One region of the Arthrobacter sp. J156 genome, then DNA from elsewhere that is predicted to be linked to it. Evidence: riboswitches for the same ligand, from Rfam matches in the RefSeq annotation. Region 1 holds a riboswitch; the other holds the start of a gene.
What was found. A riboswitch is a leader RNA that binds a small molecule or an ion and turns the genes downstream of it on or off. The one in region 1 is predicted to bind glycine.

Region 1 (10,866 bases):
AGGTGTCATCGAACATGATGAACTCGAGCTCTGTACCGATGTGGGCACGGTAGCCCAGGGCTTCCAGCCTTTCCACCTGCGCACGGAGAATCTGGCGCGGTGACTGGCTCACCGGGCGGCCATCGAGCCACAGAACGTCGCACAAGACCATCGCCGTACCCTCCAGCCACGGCACCAGGCGCAAGGTGTCCATGTCCGGACGCATAACCATGTCACCGTAGCCGTTTTCCCAGGAGGACATGGCATAGCCGTCCATGGTCGTCATCTCCACGTCCACCGTAAGAAGGTAGTTGCACCCTTCAGCGCCGTGACCGAGCACGTCTTCAAGGAAAGACCTGGCCCCACAGCGCTTTCCCTGGAGGCGGCCCTGGGAGTCAGTGATGGCAACAACTACGGTGTCGATTTCGCCTGAGGCTACCTTTTCCCTCAGTTGCTCAACGCTCAGCTGAGCGTTGGAGGGGTTTCCTGCGTTAGGGTGTGTCATTTTATTTCCGTAACTTCGATCTCGGTCTTTAGGGGTGGATTTTGGTGCGGGCTGTCAACCCGCACGGATTGGCTTCAGCTTTTAAGTTCTGCCTCGGCCGCGGCCAGTTGGGCGAATTCCTCTTCGGGTGCTCCTGCGACAATCCGGTGCCTGCTGTAGAACCAGTAGTAGAGGAGGGCGGCACCGAAAACTGCCGCCGTGATGGATGCGGCGAGGACATCGACAACGAAGGTGGCGACGACAGCCACAGCAGCAAGGACCAGCGCGATTGAGGTGGTGACCACACCGCCGGGAGTCCGGTAGCCGCGGGGGAGGTCCGGTTCTTTCCTTCGCAGCACGATGTGGGAGAGATTCAGCAGGACATAGGAAACGGTGGCGCCGAACACGGCGATGTTGATGAGCAGACCACCGTTGCCTGTGGTGGCAGCCAGGATGAAGCCTATGGTACCTGGCACGATGAGCGCCCAGTAGGGTGTGCGTCGTTTGCCGGTTAGCGACAGCCACTTGGGGAGGTATCCGGCGCGGGACAAAGCAAAGAGTTGCCGTGAGTAGGCGTAAATGATGGAAAAGAAGCTGGCGACGAGCCCTGCCAGACCTGCGTAGTTAACGAAGTCGGCAAGAACTGTGTTGCCGCCGTAAGCCAGACGGAGTGCTTCCGGCAGGGGGTTGTCGGATTCGCTCATAGCCGACGCGCCGGCCGCGCCGGGAACAAGAATAAGCATCAGTGAACCAAAAACGACCAGGATGAGCACAGCGACGATGATGCCCCGGGGCATGTCTTTTTTGGGATTGGCGGTTTCTTCAGCTGCCAGGGGCACGCCTTCGACGGCGAGAAAGAACCAGATGGCGTACACGAAAGCTGCGAGGACTCCGCTGATGCCCATGGGAAGGAAAGCGCTCGAGGCCGGCGAACCGTCGGGAACGATGTCAAAAAGATTTGCCGGGTTGAAATGCGGGATCAGACCAATGACGACAGCGGCCAGGGCTACGACCGCGACCGCAGTGATCGCGAAAATCATCTTCAATGCCTCGCCGACACCGCGTAGGTGGATCCCGATAAACACGGCATAGGTGGCGAGGTAGACCGGCCAGGAGTTCGTGAGCCCGAACAGCCCCAGCGCCTCTATATATCCCCCAATGAAAATTGCGATGGCTGCTGGCGCCACGGCGTACTCGATCAGCACCGCCATTCCGGTGGCGAACCCGCCAAGCGGACCCAGAGCCCTCCGCGCGAAACCGTAACCGGCACCAGCGGCCGGCAGTGTGGATGAAAGTTCCGCCAACCCGAACACCATGCAGGTGTACATGATGCCAATGAGCACAAACGCGATGAGGAGTCCGCCCCAGCCGCCTTGGGCCAAACCCAGGTTCCAACCAGCGAAATCTCCAGAAATAACGTACGCAACACCCAGCCCTGCCAGCAGCACCCATCCTGCGGCCCCGCGCTTCAATTGGCGGTGCTCAAGATAGCCGGTGTCGTCTTTGACAGGCTTGTTCGAATGCGAAGGTGTCATACTGTTTGCCTTCTTCCAAAAGAGGTAATGGTCTATTTACAGTCCATAAGTCTTCAAACAGTGTGGGTCAGGTCACGCTGGGCGTCAAGCCGCGGGGCCAACTTCTCGTAATTTTTAGTTAAAGCCGCTTCATGTCCTCCGCTTGACTGCCCATTTGGGGTGCATCCATAGGTATTTTTCTATACCGGAATATGATTGACCTATGGAAGACGCCCCGTTCGAGACACCAGCCCGGTTCCTTCGCCCTGTCAGAAATGGGAACGCTTTCGAAGAAACAATCGAGAGACTGCTTCAAAACATCAAGCTGGGACTGTTCAGCGCCGGAGCCAAGTTGCCGGCGGAGCGTGAGCTTGCTGAGTTGCTGGGCGTATCACGGGCCACCTTGCGTGATGCGTTGGCGGAGTTGCAAAAGGCGGGTTACGTGGAGGTTCAGCGCGGCCGCTACGGCGGCACCTACGTTGCCAAGCGCCGATTCGTAGATCCTGTGCGGCCCGCGGACTTAGATCCGGATGAGGTCGAGGATGCACTCACATTTCGAAGCGTTTTGGAGCCGGCGGCTGCATCGTTGGCCGCCAGGGCGCGGCTTTCTCCAGCTCAACGCAGACATTTACTGGACACTTTGGCCGAGGTAGCAGCAGCACCCTCGGACCTGTACCGGCCCAAGGACGCCAGATTCCACGTCGCGATTGCAGAAGTAACGGGTTCACCAAGCCTGGCTGCAGCAGTGGCAGATGTCCGGGCCCGAGTCAGCGATCTATTGGATCGCATTCCCTTTTTGGAGCCCAACCTGGAGCACTCCAACCAGCAGCATCAAGCGATCGTTGACGCTATCCTGCGCGGAGACCACGAGACGGCTTTCAAAGCCACTCAGGACCACTTGGAAGGAACCGCTTCGCTGCTGAACGGATTCCTCGGCTCCCCTGGCGCGCCAGCCCCAGCGCCGTCCGATTCCCTCGCAAACCCGGCAATCGTCCAGGTATTCAACTGACCTCTGGCACATCGGGTCTCTTTTCTGGAGCGCTTGAGACAGCCCTTGGCCTAGTCAGCGGTATCCAAGAATTTCTTGAAAAGAGTTCAGCCGGTTGCAAAGTGATCCCATGCACGCTAACGTTGTGGCCCGTATCACCTACATGTGAAACTGCTTATGATCTGCGGCGGGAGAGTCCTGCCGGTACGTTCCAGTCAGGCGCCGTAGGAGCAACTCCTCCCCAGGAATCTCTCAGGCCCACGTACCGCCGCGGTTAGGCAACTCTGAAAAGCAGCCAAATCTCTGGCTCACCGACGGTGCAAGCGGCGCCTGCTAAAAGCAGGTCCTGCGGAAACTCTCAGGTCCAATACAGAGCGGGGAGGAACCCGACTCAAAGTGGCTTTCCAGCCACCTGATCTTTGGAGTTCCTCATGACCATTCAGTCATCCGTTCCTGCATTCGTTGACCGGCACATCGGCACACGCAACTCCTCCGACGTTGACACCATGCTCAAATACGTCGGTTACGACAGCGTTGATGGGCTGGTTGATTCCGCCGTCCCACAGTCGATCCGCCGGGAGACCCCCCTTCAGCTCAAGGAGGCGTTGAGCGAATCGGAGGTACTCGCGGAGCTCCGCCGACTGGCGAACAAAAACAAGACTGCAGTGCAGATGATCGGTCAGGGCTACTACAGCGCCTTCACGCCGCCAGTGATCCGCCGCAACATCCTCGAAGGCCCTGCCTGGTACACCGCCTACACCCCGTACCAGCCCGAAATTTCCCAGGGCCGCCTCGAAGCGCTGCTGAACTTCCAGACCATGATCCAGGATCTGGTGGGCCTGCCCATCGCCAACGCATCACTTTTGGACGAAGCCACCGCTGTCGCTGAAGCTGTGCTTCTGATGCGCCGGGCCAACAAGACCAAGGACGCCCTTGAGGGCAAGACGGTGCTGGATGCAGACTGCCTGCCACAGACCATTGCTATCGTAAAGGGCCGCGCCGAGGCCCTCGGCTTCGAAGTTGAGGTCGCGGACCTCTCCAAGGGATTGCCCGACGGTGCAATCAACGGTGTAGTACTCCAGCAGCCTGGCGTTTCCGGCCGGGTTTTTGACCACAGCTCAGTGATAGCCGCCGCAAAGGAACGCGGCGCCCTGGTGACCGTCGCCGCCGATCTGCTCGCCCTTACCCTCATCACTCCTCCCGGCGAGCAGGGTGCGGACATCGCCGTCGGCTCCGCTCAGCGTTTCGGCGTGCCCTTGTTCTTCGGCGGCCCGCATGCTGCTTATATGGCAGTCCAAAAAGGCCTGGAGCGTTCCATGCCCGGCCGCCTGGTCGGCGTCTCCAAGGACAACGCCGGCGTTCCCGCCTACCGATTGGCGCTTCAGACGCGGGAGCAGCACATCCGCAGAGAAAAGGCTACGTCCAACATCTGCACGGCCCAGGCGTTGCTGGCTGTCGTGGCTTCGATGTACGCCGTGTACCACGGCCCCGACGGCCTGAAGGCGATCGCCGAAAACGTCCACACCAACGCCCGCGCCCTCGCCGCTACCCTGAAGCGAGCCGGCCGTGAACTGGTGTCCGAGACCTTCTTCGATACCCTGACCGTCCGCGTACCGGCCAACGCCGCCAAGGTGATCACCGCCGCCGAAGCGCGCGGCATCAACCTGCGCTTCATCGATGCCGACACCGTTGGCGTATCGGTTGATGAAACCACAACCCCGGAGATCCTCTCCGCGGTGGCCGTCGCCTTTGGCGCCGGCCCCGTCGTGAACGCTGCCGGTTTCGAACTCCCTGATTCGGTGCGGCGCACCACCAGCTACCTGCAGCACCCGGTGTTCAACACCCACCGCTCAGAGACCCAGCTGCTGCGTTACATCCGCAAGCTCAGCGACCGGGACCTTGCACTGGACCGCACCATGATCCCGCTGGGTTCCTGCACCATGAAGCTGAACGCCACGGCCGAGATGGAAGCCATCTCCTGGCCCGAATTCGCCTCCATCCACCCCTTCGCACCGGACTCCCAGACCGAAGGCTGGCGCGAACTCATCGCCGGCCTGGAAGCGGACCTCGCCGAAATCACCGGCTACGACCAGGTCTCCATCCAGCCCAACGCCGGATCCCAGGGCGAACTCGCCGGCTTGCTGGCCATCCGCGGCTACCACCACTCCCGCGGCGAGGCGCAGCGCAACGTCTGCCTCATTCCCGCTTCGGCACACGGCACCAACGCAGCGTCCGCAGTCCTGGCCGGCATGAAGGTGGTGGTGGTAGCCACCGCCGCCGACGGCACCATCGACCACGCCGACCTGTACGCCAAGATCGAGGCCAACAAAGACTCCCTGTCCTGCATCATGATCACCTACCCGTCCACGCACGGCGTGTACGACGCCGACGTCCGGGAGGTTTGCGACGCCATCCACGCCGCCGGCGGCCAGGTCTACATCGACGGCGCGAACCTCAACGCCCTCGTTGGCCTGGCACAGCCGGGCAAGTTCGGCGGCGACGTCTCCCACCTGAACCTGCACAAGACCTTCTGCATCCCCCACGGCGGCGGCGGACCCGGCGTTGGACCGGTCGCTGCCAAAGCGCACCTGGCACCGTTCATGCCCAGCGACGCCAACAAGTCAGCCCACGAAGCCGGCCACGGCGTCGCCATCTCCGCTTCCCGCTTCGGCTCCGCCGGAGTCCTGCCGATCTCCTGGGCGTACGTAAAGCTCATGGGCGGCCAGGGCCTGACCGAGGCCACCAAGTCCGCACTCCTGGCTGCTAACTACGTTGCCGCCCGGCTCGACGAGCATTTCCCGGTCCTGTACACCGGCGAAACCGGACTGGTGGCGCACGAGTGCATCCTTGACCTCCGCGAGCTGACGGCGCGTACGGGTGTCACGGCAGAAGATGTGGCAAAGCGTCTAATCGACTTCGGCTTCCACGCCCCCACGCTGTCCTTCCCGGTGGCCGGCACACTCATGGTAGAACCCACCGAGTCAGAGGACCTCGCCGAGATCGACCGCTTCATCGAAGCCATGATCCTCATCCGCGCCGAAATCGACCAGGTTGCCAACAGCGACTTCCCTGTGGAAAAGTCCCCACTGCGCAACGCCCCGCACACGGCCGCTGCCGTCGTTTCCACTGACTGGGACCGTGCCTACCCCCGAGAGCAGGCCGCCTTCCCCGTGCACTCCCTTCAGCAGGACAAGTACTTCCCGCCCGTCGGACGCATCGAAGGTGCTGCCGGAGACCGAAACCTCGTCTGCTCCTGCCCACCGCTTGAAGCATTCGAACAGTAAGGAAATTTACAATGACTGAGAAGTACACCGCGCTGTACGAGCAGCACAAAATTGCCGGCGCCTCCTTCACCGACTTCGGCGGCTGGCAGATGCCCCTGAAATACAGCTCTGAGTTGGCGGAGCACCACGCGGTGCGTAACGCCGCCGGCCTGTTCGACCTCTCCCACATGGGAGAAGTCTGGGTCACCGGACCGGACGCCGCGGCCTTCCTCGATTACGCCCTGGCCGGCAAGCTGTCCGCAGTAGCCGTAGGCAGGGCCAAGTACTCACTGATCTGCCAGAAGGACGGCGGCATCATTGATGACCTGATTTCCTACCGCCGCGCAGAGCAGACTTACCTCGTGGTCCCGAACGCAGGAAACGCCGGGGTTGTCGTTTCAGAATTGGCTCAGCGCGCAGCTGACTTCAACGTCACGGTCGAGGACGTGTCCACGGTCACGTCACTGATAGCCGTGCAGGGGCCCAACGCCGAAGCGATCCTGCTGTCCCTGGTCCCTGCCCGGCAGCACCCGCTGGTGACTGAGCTGAAGTACTACGCAGCTGTCGAGGTGGAAATTAACGGGCACGACCTGCTGCTGGCCCGGACCGGGTACACCGGCGAGGACGGCTTCGAAATTTACGTTCCCAATGAGGACGCCCCCGCCTTGTGGGAGGCGTTGCTGGAGAATGGCGCCGGACAGGGGCTCATCCCGGCCGGCCTGGCCTGCCGCGACTCACTGCGCCTGGAAGCTGGGATGCCGCTGTACGGCAACGAGCTCTCCCGCGACGGCAACCCATACGCCGCAGGCCTGGGGCCGGTAGTCTCCCTCGCGAAGGAATCGGACTTCGTTGGCAAAGCAGTGCTGGGAGAACTCAAGGCCCTGGGCGCAGGGTCCACCGCCGGCCGCAAGCTTGTGGGCCTCAAGGGTCTGGGACGCAGGGCTGGCCGCAGCCACTACCCGGTCCTCAAGGACGGCACCGTCGTCGGTGAGGTAACTTCCGGGCAGCCAAGTCCCACCTTGGGCTACCCGATCGCCATGGCCTACGTCGATGTCGAACACTCAGAACCTGGCACCAGGTTGGATATCGACCTTCGCGGCAAGGCAGAGCCCTTCGAAGTCGTGGCACTGCCGTTTTATAAGCGCGACAAGTAGCCCGGCTCCCCGCCGACACATCTCATAACGTAGAAAAGGAAAATATCGATGAGCAAAGTTGTTGCTGAACTGAAGTACTCCGCTGAGCACGAATGGGTTGCTGCTGACGGATCCGGCCCGGTCGGGATCGGCATCTCTGCCGTCGCGGCTGATGCCTTGGGCGACATTGTGTATGTGGACCTGCCCGAGGTCGGCTCGACGGTAACGGCAGGGGAGACCTGCGGCGAGGTCGAATCCACCAAGTCCGTCTCGGACCTTTACGCCCCGGTCACCGGTGAGGTCACCGAGGTCAACGACGGCGTGGTCTCCGATCCTGCCCTGATCAACAGCGACCCCTATGGCGCCGGCTGGCTCTTTAAGGTAGCGGTCACCGAAGAGGGCCCGCTGATGTCCGCTGAGGAATATGCAACCGCCAACGGTGGCGAGCTGTGAGCGGGGCGGGCATGACGACAACATCAGCGTTGGAGCAGGTGGTTGCGCCGTCCCTGGACACGAACCTGTCCGTTCTGGATCCTGAAGTCGCTGCGAAGATCGATGACGAACTCGCCCGCCAGCGCGAGGGTCTTGAAATGATCGCGTCCGAGAACCACACAGCCGTTGCAGTCATGCAGGCCCAGGGATCTGTGCTTACCAACAAGTACGCCGAGGGTTACCCGGGCAAGCGCTACTACGGCGGCTGCGAGCACGTGGACGTTATCGAACAGTTGGCGATTGACCGTCTGAAGGCCCTGTTCGGTGCGGAGTTCGCCAACGTCCAGCCGCATTCCGGCGCGCAGGCCAACGCGTCCGTGATGCATGCGCTGATCAAGCCCGGCGACACCATCATGGGCTTGAACCTGGCCCACGGCGGCCACCTCACCCATGGGATGAAGATCAACTTCTCCGGCAAGCTCTACAACGTGGTGCCGTACGGCGTGCGCGAGGACACGCACACCGTGGACATGACCGAGGTGGAACGGCTGGCACAGGAAACCAAGCCTGCGCTGATAGTGGCCGGCTGGTCCGCCTACGCACGCCAGCTGGACTTCGCCGAGTTCCGCCGGATCGCCGATTCGGTAGGCGCTTTCCTCATGGTGGACATGGCGCACTTCGCCGGGCTCGTGGCCGCCGGGCTGCACCCGTCGCCGGTGCCGCACGCGCACGTCACCACGTCCACCACGCACAAGACCCTCGCCGGTCCGCGCGGCGGCATCATCCTGACCAACGACGCCGACATCGCCAAGAAGATCAATTCGGCTGTGTTTCCCGGCCAGCAGGGCGGCCCGCTGGAGCACGTCATTGCAGGCAAGGCCGTGGCGTTCAAGATCGCGGCCTCCGCCGAGTTCAAGGAGCGCCAGGAGCGCGTCCTCGCGGGCGCCCGGATCCTGGCCGAACGGCTGGTCCAGCCCGACGTCACCGTCAAGGGCATCAGCGTGATCTCGGGCGGCACCGACGTGCACCTGGTCCTCGTTGACCTGCGCAACTGCGAGCTCGACGGGCAGCAGGCCGAGGACCGGCTCGCGGCTATTGACATTACGGTCAACCGCAACGCCGTCCCGTTCGACCCCCGCCCGCCGATGGTCACCTCCGGCCTGCGCATCGGCACGCCCGCCCTGGCCACCCGGGGCTTCAGCGAAGAAGCGTTCACGGAGGTCGCGGACATCATCGCCGAAGCATTGACCGCCGACGCCAATGCGGACCTTTCGAAGCTCCGTCACCGTGTGCAGGCGCTTGCCGCTGCGCACCCGCTCTACCCGGCCCTGACTGCGGTTGGCACTGACGCCAGGTAGCCGGGGGGAGGCTGCACCCAGCCTCCAACCAGGGGCCGGTGTCGTTTGCGATAGGCGACACCGGCCCCGCTCTTTTGCTGGACCAATGTTGTTCCCAGAAGGAAGTCCTGTCATGGCTGTTGGTGTTTTTGATCTTTTTTCCATTGGAATAGGGCCCTCGAGCTCTCACACAGTGGGGCCCATGCGCGCTGCCGCAGTATTCGTGGAGGAGCTCAAGGCCTCCGGGCTGCTGGCCGGGGTGGCGTCATTGCGGGTTGACTTGTACGGGTCGCTCGCAGCGACAGGTCACGGACACGGCACCATGACGGCCATCCTGCTGGGCCTAGAGGGATTCCACCCGGAGTTGATCCTGCCCGAGGAAGTGGAGTCACGGCTGGCCGCGATTGCCGAAAGCGGGATGCTGCAGCTGGCCGGCGCCGTGCCGCTGCGCTATGGGGTGAAGGACATCGTGCTGCGGCCGCTGACCATCCTCCCACGGCACACCAACGGCATGACCTTTACGGTTTTCGACCCGGACGGAGAGGCCCTGCACAAAGCCACGTTCTTTTCCGTGGGCGGCGGATTCATCGTCCGTGAGGGGGAGGAGGACGCCGCCCAGGAGGAACTCGAGGAATCCAAAAAGTCGCTGCCGCTGCCGTTCCGGACCGCGGCAGAACTGCTGGAGCATTGCCGCACCACCGGGCTGAGCATCAGCGAGGTGATGCGGGTTAACGAGGAAGACTCCCGCACTCCGGAGGAAATCCGGGAAGGTCTGCTGCACATCTACTCGGTTATGGAGGACTGCGTGCAGGTGTCCCTTGGACGCGTAGGTTTGCTGCCGGGGGGCCTGAAGGTCCGCCGTCGTGCCCCGGATTGGCACGACCGGCTCCTGAAAGAGGACAAGGACCGGGCCCCGAAGTACTGGCAGGAATGGGTGAACCTGATCGCCCTGGCGGTTAACGAAGAGAACGCCTCTGGCGGCCGCGTGGTCACCGCCCCGACGAACGGGGCTGCCGGGATTATCCCGGCGGTGCTGTACTACGCCCTGCACTATGCGCCGGGCATGGAGAACGCCACCCAGGAGGACCGCGACGACGTCGTAATCAAGTTCATGCTCGCAGCGGGTGCTGTCGGTGTCTTATATAAGGAGCAGGCATCCATTTCCGGTGCGGAAGTTGGCTGCCAGGGCGAGGTGGGGTCGGCGTCGTCGATGGCCGCGGCAGGTTTGGCCGAGGTGATGGGCGGAACCGCCGCCCAAGTGGAAAACGCTGCCGAGATTGCGATGGAACATAACCTCGGGCTGACGTGTGACCCGATCGGTGGCCTGGTGCAGGTCCCCTGCATCGAGAGAAACGCGATCGCCGCGGCCAAGGCAATCAACGCCGCGAAGATGGCTCTTTGGGGCGACGGTACCCACCGCGTCTCACTCGACGAAGTGATCATCACTATGCGTGAGACCGGCAAGGACATGTCCAGCAAATACAAGGAAACGGCCATGGGCGGTCTCGCCGTCAACGTGGTCGAATGCTGAGGTAAACCACCATGGAACCAGAAGACTTTCGGGGAGTCTCCGAAGACGACCGAAACAGGAAGACCAAGAGCTTCAGGGCAGATGTCGAGGCCTGGGTAATCGGCTTCATAAGCCTTGTAGCGCTTCTCGCGCTCCTTCACGCATCCGTAGAGTACGCCGGCTGGTGACATCCAGTCCGCCCACTGCTCACTAGGGCAACACTTAC
Region 2 (10,866 bases), 680 kb from region 1:
CCGAGGTCCTCCGACTCGGTCGGCTCCACCATGAGCGTGCCGGCCACGGGGAAGGACAGGGTCGGCGCGTGGAAGCCGTAGTCGATGAGGCGCTTGGCGACGTCCTCGGCGGTGACCCCGGTCTTCGCGGTGAGCTCGCGCAGGTCCAGGATGCACTCGTGGGCCACGAGCCCGCGGTTGCCCGTGTAGAGCACCGGGAAGTGCTCGTTGAGCCGCGCGGCGATGTAGTTCGCGGCGAGCAGGGCGTTCTTGGTGGCGGCGGTCAGGCCCTCGCCGCCCATCATGGCGACGTACGCCCAGGAGATCGGCAGGACGCCCGCGGAGCCGTACGGCGTGGCCGTGACGGGGGTGCCGTCGTTGCCGTTGGAGGCGCCGGCCGGGGAGCCGGGGAGGAACGGCACGAGGTGCTCGGCGACCGCGACGGGGCCGACGCCGGGGCCGCCGCCGCCGTGCGGGATGCAGAAGGTCTTGTGCAGGTTCAGGTGGGAGACGTCGCCGCCGAAGTGTCCGGGCCGGGCCAGCCCGACGAGGGCGTTCATGTTGGCGCCGTCGATGTAGACCTGGCCGCCCGCGGCGTGGACCTTGTCGCAGACCTCGCGCACGTCGGCGTCGTAGACGCCGTGCGTGGACGGGTAGGTGATCATGATCGCGGCGAGCGCGTCGCGGTGGGCGTCGATCTTCGCGTCGAGGTCGGCGGCGTCGATCGTGCCGTCGGAGGCGGTCTTGACGACGACGACCTTGAGCCCGGCGAGGACGGCGGAGGCCGCGTTGGTGCCGTGCGCGGAAGCCGGGATGAGGCAGATGGTGCGGGAGTCGTCGCCGTTGGCGAGGTGGTACTGGCGGATCGCGAGCAGGCCCGCGTACTCGCCCTGGGACCCGGCGTTGGGCTGGATGGAGACGCCCGCGTAGCCCGTGATGGTGCTCAGGCGCGCCTCGAGGTCGGCGATCAGCTCGCGCCAGCCGGCTGTCTGGTGCTCGGGGGCGTAGGGGTGGATGGAGGCGAACTCCGGCCAGGAGATGGACTCCATCTCGGCGGTCGCGTTGAGCTTCATGGTGCAGGAGCCCAGCGGGATCATGGTGCGGTCGAGCGCCAGGTCGCGGTCGGAGAGCCGGCGCAGGTAGCGCAGCATCTGGGTCTCGGAGCGCACGGAGTGGAAGATCGGGTGGGTCATGAACTCCGAGGAGCGTTCGACGCCGGACGGCAGTCCCGTCCCGGCCGCCGCCTGGGCCTCGGCGACCCGGGCGTCGGCGTCGGCCACGCCGAAGGCCGCGGCCACGGCGGCGAGGTGCGCCGCCGTCGTCGTCTCGTCCGTCGAGACGCCCACGGTGTCGGCGTCGACGAGGCGCAGATTGACCCCGGCCTCCTCGGCCGCGGCGACGACCGCGGCGGCGCGACCCGGAACGGAGGCGCGCAGGGTGTCGAAGTACTCGGTCCCGGCCAGCTCGATCCCGGCGCCGGCGAGGACGTCCCCGAGCGCGCGGGCGGCGAGGTGGGTGCGGCGCGCGATCGCCTTGAGTCCGTCGGGTCCGTGGTAGACGCCGTACATCGACGCCGTGATGGCCAGGAGGGCCTGCGCCGTGCAGATGTTGGACGTGGCCTTCTCGCGGCGGATGTGCTGCTCGCGGGTCTGCAGGGCGAGACGGTAGGCGGGGGCACCGGCGTCGTCCTTTGACACGCCCACGAGGCGGCCCGGGAGGGAGCGCTCGAGGCCCGCGCGGACGGCCATGTACGCGGCATGCGGGCCGCCGAAGAAGAGGGGGACGCCGAAGCGCTGCGTGTTGCCGACGGCGATGTCGGCGCCCTGCTCGCCCGGGGGGACGATGAGGGTCAGGGAGAGGATGTCGGCGGCAACGGTGACCATGGCGCCGCGCTCCTTGGCGGCGGCGATGATGCCCGCGTGGTCCACGACCCGGCCGGAGTCGCCCGGCTGCTGCAGCACGATCCCTGAGATGTCGCCCTCGGGCAGGCCCGCGGCGAGGTCGACGACCTCGACCTCGAAGCCGAGCGCCTCGGCGCGGCCGCGGACGACGTTGATGGTCTGCGGGAACAGGTCGGCGTCGAGCACGGTCTTCGCCTCGCCCTTGGCCTTGTTGGCCCGGCGCATGAGCAGCACGGCCTCGGCGACGGCGGAGGCCTCGTCGAGCAGGGAGGCGTTGGCGATCGGGAGCGCGGTCAGGTCGCCGACCATGGTCTGGAAGTTCAGCAGCGCCTCGAGGCGGCCCTGGGAGATCTCCGGCTGGTAGGGGGTGTACGCGGTGTACCAGGCCGGATCCTCGAGGACGTTGCGGAGGATGACGGGCGGGGTGCTGGTGCCGTAGAAGCCCTGGCCGATCATCTGGGTCTTGACGGTGTTCTTCGCGGCGAGGGCGCGGAGGGCGGCGAGGGCCTCCTCCTCGCTCAGGGCGGCGGGGAGCTCGAGCGGGGCGTCCTGGCGGATGCCGGCGGGGACGGCGGTGTCGACGAGCTCGTCGAGGTCCGCGTAGCCGAGGGCCTCGAGCATGGTCCGGGCGGCGTCGGAGGCGAGGCCGATGTGGCGGTCGGCGAAGACCGGCGCGGCGGAAGCGGTGGAGGTGGTGGCCGTGGTCGCTGTCATAAAAGGGAACTCCCGTGGTGGTCGGTGTGCACGCACGCCGAATGAGCTTCGGTTCCCTCCCCGACTCTGTATTGGACCTGAGAGATTCCGCGGTTCCCGGTCTCCCGGGTCCCGCTTGCACCGTCGGTGAGTCTGCGCGACTTCTTTCCAGAGTGGCCTCTGCGCGGCGGTACGGGGGCCTGAGAGATTCCCGGGGAGGAAATTGCTCCTACGGCGCCCGCCCATGGCTTGAGCGGGTCTCTCCCGCCGCATGTCGATGGCCGTGCCCCTGCGGGCACCCGTTCATTGTATTCCGAGACGCGCGCCACATCCAAGTGGCCCGGCCGTGCTACGGGGCGAGCCGGACGTAGCCGGGGTACTTGGCCGTGAGCGCATCGCCCGAGGACGTCCCGGTCAGGCGGCGCTTGACCCACGGCAGCACGTGCTCCCGGCCCCACGCGGCGTCCGCCTTGAGCTTCGCGAGCCGGCCGAGGGCGGGCGCGGCCTCCAGCTCCGGGGTCCGGATGGCGTCGGAGGCGCGGAGCACCTCGAGGACCTTCTTGGCCATGAGGGTGTGCCCGGGCGTGCCCATGTGGAGCCGGTCGCGGGCCCAGTAGCGCCAGTCCTGGAACTCACGCCAGCGCCAGTAGTCGGCGATCACGGCGCCGTGCCGCTCGGCGATCTCGCGCACCCACTCGTTGTAGATCGCGGTCCGGCCGCGGGTCTTGCCGAAGACGGCGGAGCCGGCGGAGTCGAAGCCCGTGAACAGGAGCACCTCGGCGCCGGAGGCACGCAGCGCGGCGACGGCGCCGGCGTAGCCCTCCATGAGCTCGTCGATGTCCACGCTGGGCCGCAGGATGTCGTTGCCGCCCGCGTACAGGCTCGCGAGGGTGGGCTTGAGCTCGAGCGCGGCGGGCAGCTGCTCGTCGACGACCTGGCGGATCTTCTTGCCGCGGATGGCGAGGTTGGCGTAGCCCCAGCCGGGGTCGGCCGCGCACAACTGCTCCGCGACGCGGTCCGCCCAGCCGCGCGCGCCGTTGGGGCGCGACGGGTCGTCGTCGCCGACGCCCTCGGTGAAGGAGTCTCCCAGTGCCACGAAGCGCTTGCCGTATTCCACGATCCCCAGCCTACGACGCGCCCCCGCACAGTCCACACCCAGCCGGCCGCGGGAGGCTGGAGGCACAGAGGGCGGCCCGCCGGGGCGGCCCCCGTCGAAGGGAATCCACCGTGCAGATCCGCCACGCCGTCTTCGCTTCCGTCGCCTCCGTCGGCCTCGTGGCCGCGGGCTGGCTGGGAGGAACCGCCCTCCAGCCCGCGGGAACGACGCCGGGGCCCGGCCCCTCTTCATCCGTCGCCGTGGGCGCCCCCTCGGAGTGGTCCCCGCTGCGGCCCGTCGAGCCCGGTGCCCTGCGCAGCGGCACCGCGGTGCAGTTGCTCAGCAGCGCGCCGCCGCGCGTCCCCGGGGAGCGGGAGCCGGTCGAGGGGAACGCGGCGTGAACGCGGCGGACGGCGGCATACCGGGCCTTGAACTGCACGTTCCCGGCGACCGGGCGGAGCTGCACGCCGCGCGGGAGGCGGTCGGGCGCGGAGCGGCGGGCCTGACGGGGCACGCGGCCGTGGCGGCGGCCGGGGACGTGTTGGCGGCCCTGCGGCTGCCGCATTGGGCTCTCTGTTGCGGCGGCTACGTGTATTGCGCCGGATCGCCGTTCCCGGCCCCGCCGGACACCGCGGATCCCTGCTATGGCGATCCGTTCTACGGCCGCCCGTGGCGGGCCGGGATCACGGCGCCGCGCACGGCCTCGTCGTCGCCGGGGGAAGCGGAGCTGCTGGCCGACGTACCGCTCGCGGGCACCCCCGGCTTCACGGCGGCGATCGCGACCGAGGCCGGCGACCGGGCGGACGCGTTCGCGCAGGTCAGCGTGCTGGCCGAGGACCTCGGCACGGCACGTTCACTGGCCCTCGCGGTCCTGCGCGCCGGGCAGGGGGCGCTGCGCCGCGGCGGCCTGGCCAGTGGCACGGCGGGTGGCACGGCGGCCGGCGGACGCCTTGCCGAGGTGCTCGCCGTCCCCTGGGCCTCGCCGGGCCGGCCCGGAACGCCGCTCGCGACTCACGGCTGGCCGCGGCACCCCGCGCCGACGGCCCACGGGTGGCCCCTCCTGGGGCTCGAGGCGGTCCGGCCAGGATCGGGCCCTCAGCCGGCGAGCAGCGCCTGGCGCAACGCCACGGTGAGCCGGCCGCCGCGGGAACCCGTGCCGGATTCCTCGGCGCGGGCCGGCACGTAGCCGAAGGCGGTCCCGTAGGCGGGATCGCAGAACGCGAGCGAGGCGTTGGCGCCGTCATGTCCGAACGCCTGCCAGGAGCCGAAGTCGTTGCGCGGCTGGGACTTCATGAACACGATCCCGAAGGCGCCCATGAGCCCGTGCGAGCGATCCGGGCCGAAGACCTGTTCCTCGGCGAACGCGGTGCGCACGCCCTCCGACAACAGGGGCTCGGAGACGGCACCCGTGCCGTCGTCGATCCCGGTGCCCGCGGCGGCGTAGAGCCGTGCGAGCCCGCGCGCGTTCGCGACGCCGCCGGCCGCCGCGATGCCCGCGGCCCGGACGGCCTTGACGTTGGGCAGGTCGAGGATGTCCGTGCTGGGGCCGTCCGGCCCGTCGAAGCCGGACGTCGAGTTCACGGCGAGCCCGAAGTGGCCGTAGGGGTCGATGAATCCCGGATCGGGTCGCTGGGCCGGCTTGAGCACGTCGCGGTAGCGCGGCTCGAGCTCCTCGGGCAGGCCCAGGTGGAAATCGATGCCGTAGGGGGCGCGGACGCGGCGCTCGTAGATGTCCTGCAGGCGTTCCTCGGCCGTGCGGCGGGCGAGCTCCTCCATGAACACGCCGATACTCAAGGCGTGGTAGGCGTGGGCCGTGCCGGGCCGCCAGCGCGGGGCGGCGGCTCCGAGGATCCGGGCGCCGAGGCGCGAATCGAGGTACTCCTCCTGCGTGAGCCCGCCGTCGACCCCCTGCAGCCCGGCCTGGTGGCTCAACAGCAGCCGCACCGTGACGGCCTCCTTGCCGTTCGCGGCGAACTCCGGCCAGTAGGCGGCGACGGGCGCGTCGAGGTCCAGGACGCCTTCCTGGACGAGCAGCGCCATGACGATCGCGGCGGCTCCCTTGGAACAGGAGAAGACCCCGGTCAGCGCCGCGGGATCGGCGTCCGGGCCGACGGCGAGGTCCAGCACGGGCCGTCCCTCGTGGTAGACGGCGAGCTGCGCCGTATAGCCGGGATCCTCTTCCGCGTAGCTGCGCAGCAGCTCGGCGACCGACTCGAAACGCGGATCGACGGTGGCCTGGGGCCGGGTGGTATCACTCACGCCCCTAGTCTAGGGACACGGGCAAGCCGCGCCGCCGGCGTCCGGTGTCAGGTTTCCGGCGTCTCCTGCCGCAGGCGCAGGCGCCAGCGGCCCGCGTCGCGCTGCCAGAGGGATCCGACGGCGGTGGCCGCCCCCGGGCCCACGAGCCGGTAGGCGACGTGCACGGCGTCGGGGCCGATCGGTGCGGCCTCGAGGAGCTCGAACCGCCAGGGCGCGTGCCGTCCGGCCCCGGCCTCCTGCCCGGCCTGTTCCACGAGGAGCGCGATCACGGCGTCGCGCTCGCGCCACGCGCCGCCCGATCCGATCTCGCGGAACGCGGGGTGCAGGAGGTAGCTGAGTTCGCCGACCTCGGCGCGGACCTGCGGGTCCAGCAGCGCGCGCTCGAGTGCGACGACGGCGTCGACGTCGGCCGATCCCGTCCCCGTCTCGGCGGGGTCCTCGAAGGCGGCGAAGAGCGTGTCCTGGCCGGTGGAGGCAGCAGGGGCGGCGGACCGTTCCGCGCCGGGGAAGCCGGGGCCGGCGTCGACCCTGGATCCGCGCTGGTAGGCCGTGGCCGCGGCCCGGGCGCGCACGTCGGCGGCCTCGTTGAGTCCGTGGCCGGCGTGGCCCTTGACCCACTCGAAGCTGTAGTCGCGGCCGGCGATGGCCGCGTCGATGTCCTTGAGCAGCTCGACGTTGAGGACGGGCTTGCCGTCAGCCTTGCGCCAGCCCTTGCGCTTCCAGCCCGGCATCCACTTGGTCACGGCGTTGATGACGTACTGCGAATCGCACAGCACCCGCAAGTGCTCGTCCTTGACGTGCTCCGTCGCGCGGAAGAGGTCCAGAACGGCCATGAGCTCGCCCATGTTGTTGGTTCCGTGCGGCCACCCTCCGGCGGCCCAGCAGGAATCGTCGACATACCAGGCCCATCCGGCGGGGCCGGGGTTGCCCAGGGCGGAACCGTCTGCGGCAGCGGTGATCGTCATGGATTCCATCCTGCCACCGCCCGCCGACGGTTCGGCAACCGGCGCGGTCCGTGCGGGTGGCTTGCAGCCCTAGGCGGGGTAGAGCGGATTGTGTCCCGCGGCCACGCGCTCCTCCGCGCGGACCGGGCCGGGGGCGGTTCCCGCGCCGAACGGCGAGCCGCCGAGCGCCTCGCGCCCGTGGGGTTCGAGCCAGCCGGACAGGTCCGGCCCGGCGGGGACGATCTGCGTGGGGTTCACGTCCTCGTGGACCACGTAGTAGTGGCGCTTGATCTGCTCGAAGTCGACCGTGTCGCCGAAGCCCGGCGTCTGGAACAGGTCCCGCGCGTAGGCCCAGAGGACGGGCATCTCGCTGAGCTTGTTCCGGTTGCACTTGAAGTGGCCGTGGTAGACCGGGTCGAAGCGGACGAGCGTCGTGAAGAGCCGCACATCGGCCTCGGTGATCGCCTCCCCCATGAGGTAGCGCTGCCCGGCGAGCCGGTCCTCGAGCCAGTCGAGGGCGTTGAAGAGCCGGGCGAAGGCGTCGTCGTAGGCCTCCTGGCTGCCGGCGAAGCCGCAACGGTAGACGCCGTTGTTCACCTCGGTGAAGATCCGTTTGACGACGGGCTCCATGTGCTCGAGCTGCTCGGCCGGCAGGAGGTCCGGCGCGCCCTCACGGTGGTGGGCCCGCCATTCGGTGGAGAAGTCCAGGGTCATCTGCGGGTAGTTGTTGGTCACGACGCGACCCGTGGGGATGTCCACGAGGGCGGGGACCGTGATGCCGCGCGGATAGTCCGGGAATCGGGCGAGGTAGTTCTCCTGGAGGCGCTCGGTGCCGAGCACGGGGTCCCGGCCGCCCGGGTCGAGGTCGAACGTCCAGGAGCGGGAGTCGTGGACGGGACCCGGCGTGCCGAGCGAGATCGCGTCCTCGAGCCCGAGCAGCCGGCGCACGATGATGGCCCGGTTCGCCCAGGGGCAGGCCCGCGCGGCGATCAGCCGGTAGCGTCCGGCTTCCACGGGCCAGGACTCGGCACCCTCGGACAGCCCGCCGTACGGGTTCCCGATCGGGTCGCCCGTCGCGCCGTCCGAGGCGGCGACGGCCTCCGGATCGGCGACGACGCGGTCCTCGATGTAGTTCGTGTCCCGCGTGAACTCGCCCCCGGTGATGTAGGAGCCCTTCGTGGTGTACTCGTTCTCGCCCATGAGCACACCTTAGACCGGTGGCGTGCGCTTAGGCTCCCTGCCGGCGGTCGTCAGAGGCCTTGTGAAAAAAGTGCTTGACGGGGTGGGTTGCTGGGGTGTGTGATGTCGCTGAGTCATTCGCTTGGTTTTCTCGGCCCGCTGTTCTGGCGGGCCGTTCCGGTACTCGTGGGGGGTTCTGCCGTGGTCTCTTTCCCTGTTCGCGCGCGCGGTTTCTCGACGTTGGCCGTGGCTTCGCTTGCCGTGTGGTCGTTGCTGGGGGCGGGTTTGGTTCCCGCGGTGGCGGCGCCGCTCGTGTCGGATCCGCCCGCGGAGCAGGGTGCGGCCGTGGAGCAGGTGTCCTCGAGGCCTGATGCGGTCTCGGCGCAGGTGACGGCCCGGGCGACGGGGCAGCGGGTGGAGGATGTTTCCCAGCGTACGGAGACCTCGCAGGTCTTCGCCCTGCCCGAGGGCGGGTGGGCTTTGGAGGCCCATTCGGCGCCGGTGTTCCGGGAGGCGGAGGACGGGTCGATGGTCCCGATCCCTGACACTGCGGGCTTCACCTCCTCGGGTGCGGCGTTCACGGGTGCGGGGGCGCGGTTGAGGGTCTCGGAGGGCGCGGAGCCGGGCGTGGACGGTTCGGTGGCGTTGGTGGAGTTGGAGGGCACCGGGGAGCGGGCCGGGCAGTCGATGACCCTGGGCTGGGAGGGGCCGCTGCCGGAGCCGGTGTTCGAGGACGGGCAGGCGGTCTTCGACGAGGGCGTGGAGGTCCCGGTCGAGGCCCCGGCCGACGCCGTAGCGGACGAGGCCGCGCCGGACGGGGCCGGGCCGGAGGGCGCCGTGGACGGTGCTCCGGCCGCGGAGTCGTCGGATGATCCGGCCACCGTTACGGAGGCCTCTCCGGGTGCCGCCACGGGTGTGGAGGCGCCGGCGGGGGTCGAGGCCGCTGTTCCGGGGACGGGTCTGTCAGATTAACGGTGGATCTGGCCTGGCGCATTGTCAGTTGATTCGGCCTTCGAAGGTGATAGCGAAGGCGTTGAGCGCGGGCTTCCACCTCGTGACCCACCGTGCCCGACCTTGCCCCGTCGGGTCAAGCGACCGGGTCACGAGATACAGGCATTTCAGCGCGGCAGCGTCGTTGGGGAAGTGCCCGCGGGCACGGACGGCGCGCCGGTAGCGGGCGTTGAGCGACTCGATCGCGTTCGTGGAGCAGATGATGCGGCGGATCTCGACGTCGTAGTCCAGAAACGGGATGAATTCCGCCCATGCGTTCTCCCAGAGCTGCCGGATCGCGGGATACATGGTGCACCACTTCTCGGCGAACTCCTCGAACCTGGCCCTCGCGACAGCTTCGTTGACGGCGGTATAGACCGGCTTGAGGTCGCGGGCGATCTGGTCCCAGTACTTCCGCGACGCGTATTTGAACGTGTTGCGGATCAGGTGGATGATGCATGTCTGCACCGCCGTCAGCTCCCACGTCGTGTTGATCGCGTCCGGGAGGCCTTTCAGCCCGTCGCAGACGACGATGCAGACGCCCTCGACGCCGCGGTTCTTGATCTCGGTGAGCACGCCGAGCCAGAACTTCGCGCCCTCACCACCGTCGCCGGCCCAGATCCCGAGGATGTCGCGTTCCCCGCCCGTGGTGACGCCGACGGCGACGTAGAACGGTTTGTTGCGCACCTGCCCGTCCCGCACCTTCACGACGATCGCGTCGATGAACACCACCGGGTAGACGCGGTCCAACGGACGGTTCTGCCACTCGGTCATCTCCTCGATCACCTTGTCGGTGATCTTCGAGATCGTGTCCTTCGAGACGCTGGCTCCGTAGACATCGTCGAAGTGCGCCGCGACCTCACCGGTCGTGAGCCCGCGCGCGGTCAATGACAGCACGATCTCGTCGATCCCGTCCAGCCGACGCTGCCGCTTGCGCACGATCCTCGGCTGGAACGACCCCTCACGATCCCGGGGAACGTCGATCTGCACTGCACCGACCTCGGTCATCACGGTCTTCGCCCGCGTCCCGTTACGGGCATTCTCGCCGGTGCTGGGCTGGTGCTTGTCATAACCGAGGTGCTCGGTCATCTCGACCTCGAGCGCAGTCTCCAGCACCCGCTTCGTTAGCCCGGCGAGCAGCCCGTCCGGGCCGACCAGGCTGACGCCCTTCTCCTTCGCTTCCGCGAGCAGCTGCTCCGCGATCTGCTGCTGATCGATGATCTCTCCCGTCACAGGATCAATCATCTCGATGACATCGGTCATCGCCTTTCCTTTCGGTCAGGCCAGGACCAGATACACCGTTCGTCTGACACTCCCGGCTTGGCAGCCGCTGCAGCAGTATTCATCCCAGGGATCGGATGGGTTATCGGAGGATTGGTAGCCGCAGCGGGCATCACTTCTTGGATTCTCAACTACCACCAAAGAACAGGTTGGTGGCCTGGTCAACGAGGGGTGATGAATCGCTTCGCGAAGATCACCGCCGTAACTGCCAGCGCGTACATCTGGCTGGCCAAGGCCAAAAAGACAACCAAACCGTCCGGTAAAGAGACGGCAAATAACGTCCCGAGCTGGGCTGTTGGCAAGAGTGTTAGCGGCCATGAAAAACTGCCCATAGGCGGCCACGAAAGTGCCCGCTGGCGGCCAGCAGAACTGCCCGCCGGTGGCCATGAGATCTGCCCACTTCCTTACTTGTTCCTGCCGCGTCTTTAAGCGGTGGGGGCCTCTCCCTGCGGTTTGATGACGGTGTCTAAGCGCACCAAAAGCGAACCAGGAAGAGGCCCTGTATGAAGTCTGACGGAGAAATCATGGAAATTCTTGCTGCCTA

Region 2: linked by a shared signal. The riboswitch ahead of gcvP (aminomethyl-transferring glycine dehydrogenase) and the one ahead of gcvP (aminomethyl-transferring glycine dehydrogenase) in region 1 are both predicted to bind glycine.

Annotation. Positions count from the first base shown of each region.
Region 1 is NZ_CM149650.1:2,931,088-2,941,953, forward strand. Features, by position in the region: gene AC0QR5_RS13520 (glutamine synthetase family protein) at 1-484, opposite strand, end outside; gene eat (ethanolamine permease) at 559-1,998, opposite strand; gene AC0QR5_RS13530 (FadR/GntR family transcriptional regulator) at 2,201-2,986, shown strand; glycine riboswitch at 3,144-3,243, shown strand; gene gcvP (aminomethyl-transferring glycine dehydrogenase) at 3,397-6,249, shown strand; gene gcvT (glycine cleavage system aminomethyltransferase GcvT) at 6,261-7,382, shown strand; gene gcvH (glycine cleavage system protein GcvH) at 7,431-7,814, shown strand; gene glyA (serine hydroxymethyltransferase) at 7,826-9,151, shown strand; gene AC0QR5_RS13555 (L-serine ammonia-lyase) at 9,264-10,661, shown strand; gene AC0QR5_RS13560 (hypothetical protein) at 10,673-10,828, shown strand.
Region 2 is NZ_CM149650.1:2,250,748-2,261,613, forward strand. Features, by position in the region: gene gcvP (aminomethyl-transferring glycine dehydrogenase) at 1-2,594, opposite strand, end outside; glycine riboswitch at 2,752-2,850, opposite strand; gene AC0QR5_RS10285 (SGNH/GDSL hydrolase family protein) at 2,923-3,690, opposite strand; gene AC0QR5_RS10290 (hypothetical protein) at 3,801-4,070, shown strand; gene AC0QR5_RS10295 (hypothetical protein) at 4,067-4,855, shown strand; gene AC0QR5_RS10300 (serine hydrolase domain-containing protein) at 4,765-5,928, opposite strand; gene AC0QR5_RS10305 (ribonuclease HI family protein) at 5,976-6,893, opposite strand; gene AC0QR5_RS10310 (glutathione S-transferase family protein) at 6,963-8,072, opposite strand; gene AC0QR5_RS10315 (hypothetical protein) at 8,349-9,023, shown strand; gene AC0QR5_RS10320 (IS256 family transposase) at 9,048-10,286, opposite strand; gene AC0QR5_RS10325 (hypothetical protein) at 10,362-10,751, shown strand; gene istA (IS21 family transposase) at 10,826-10,866, shown strand, end outside.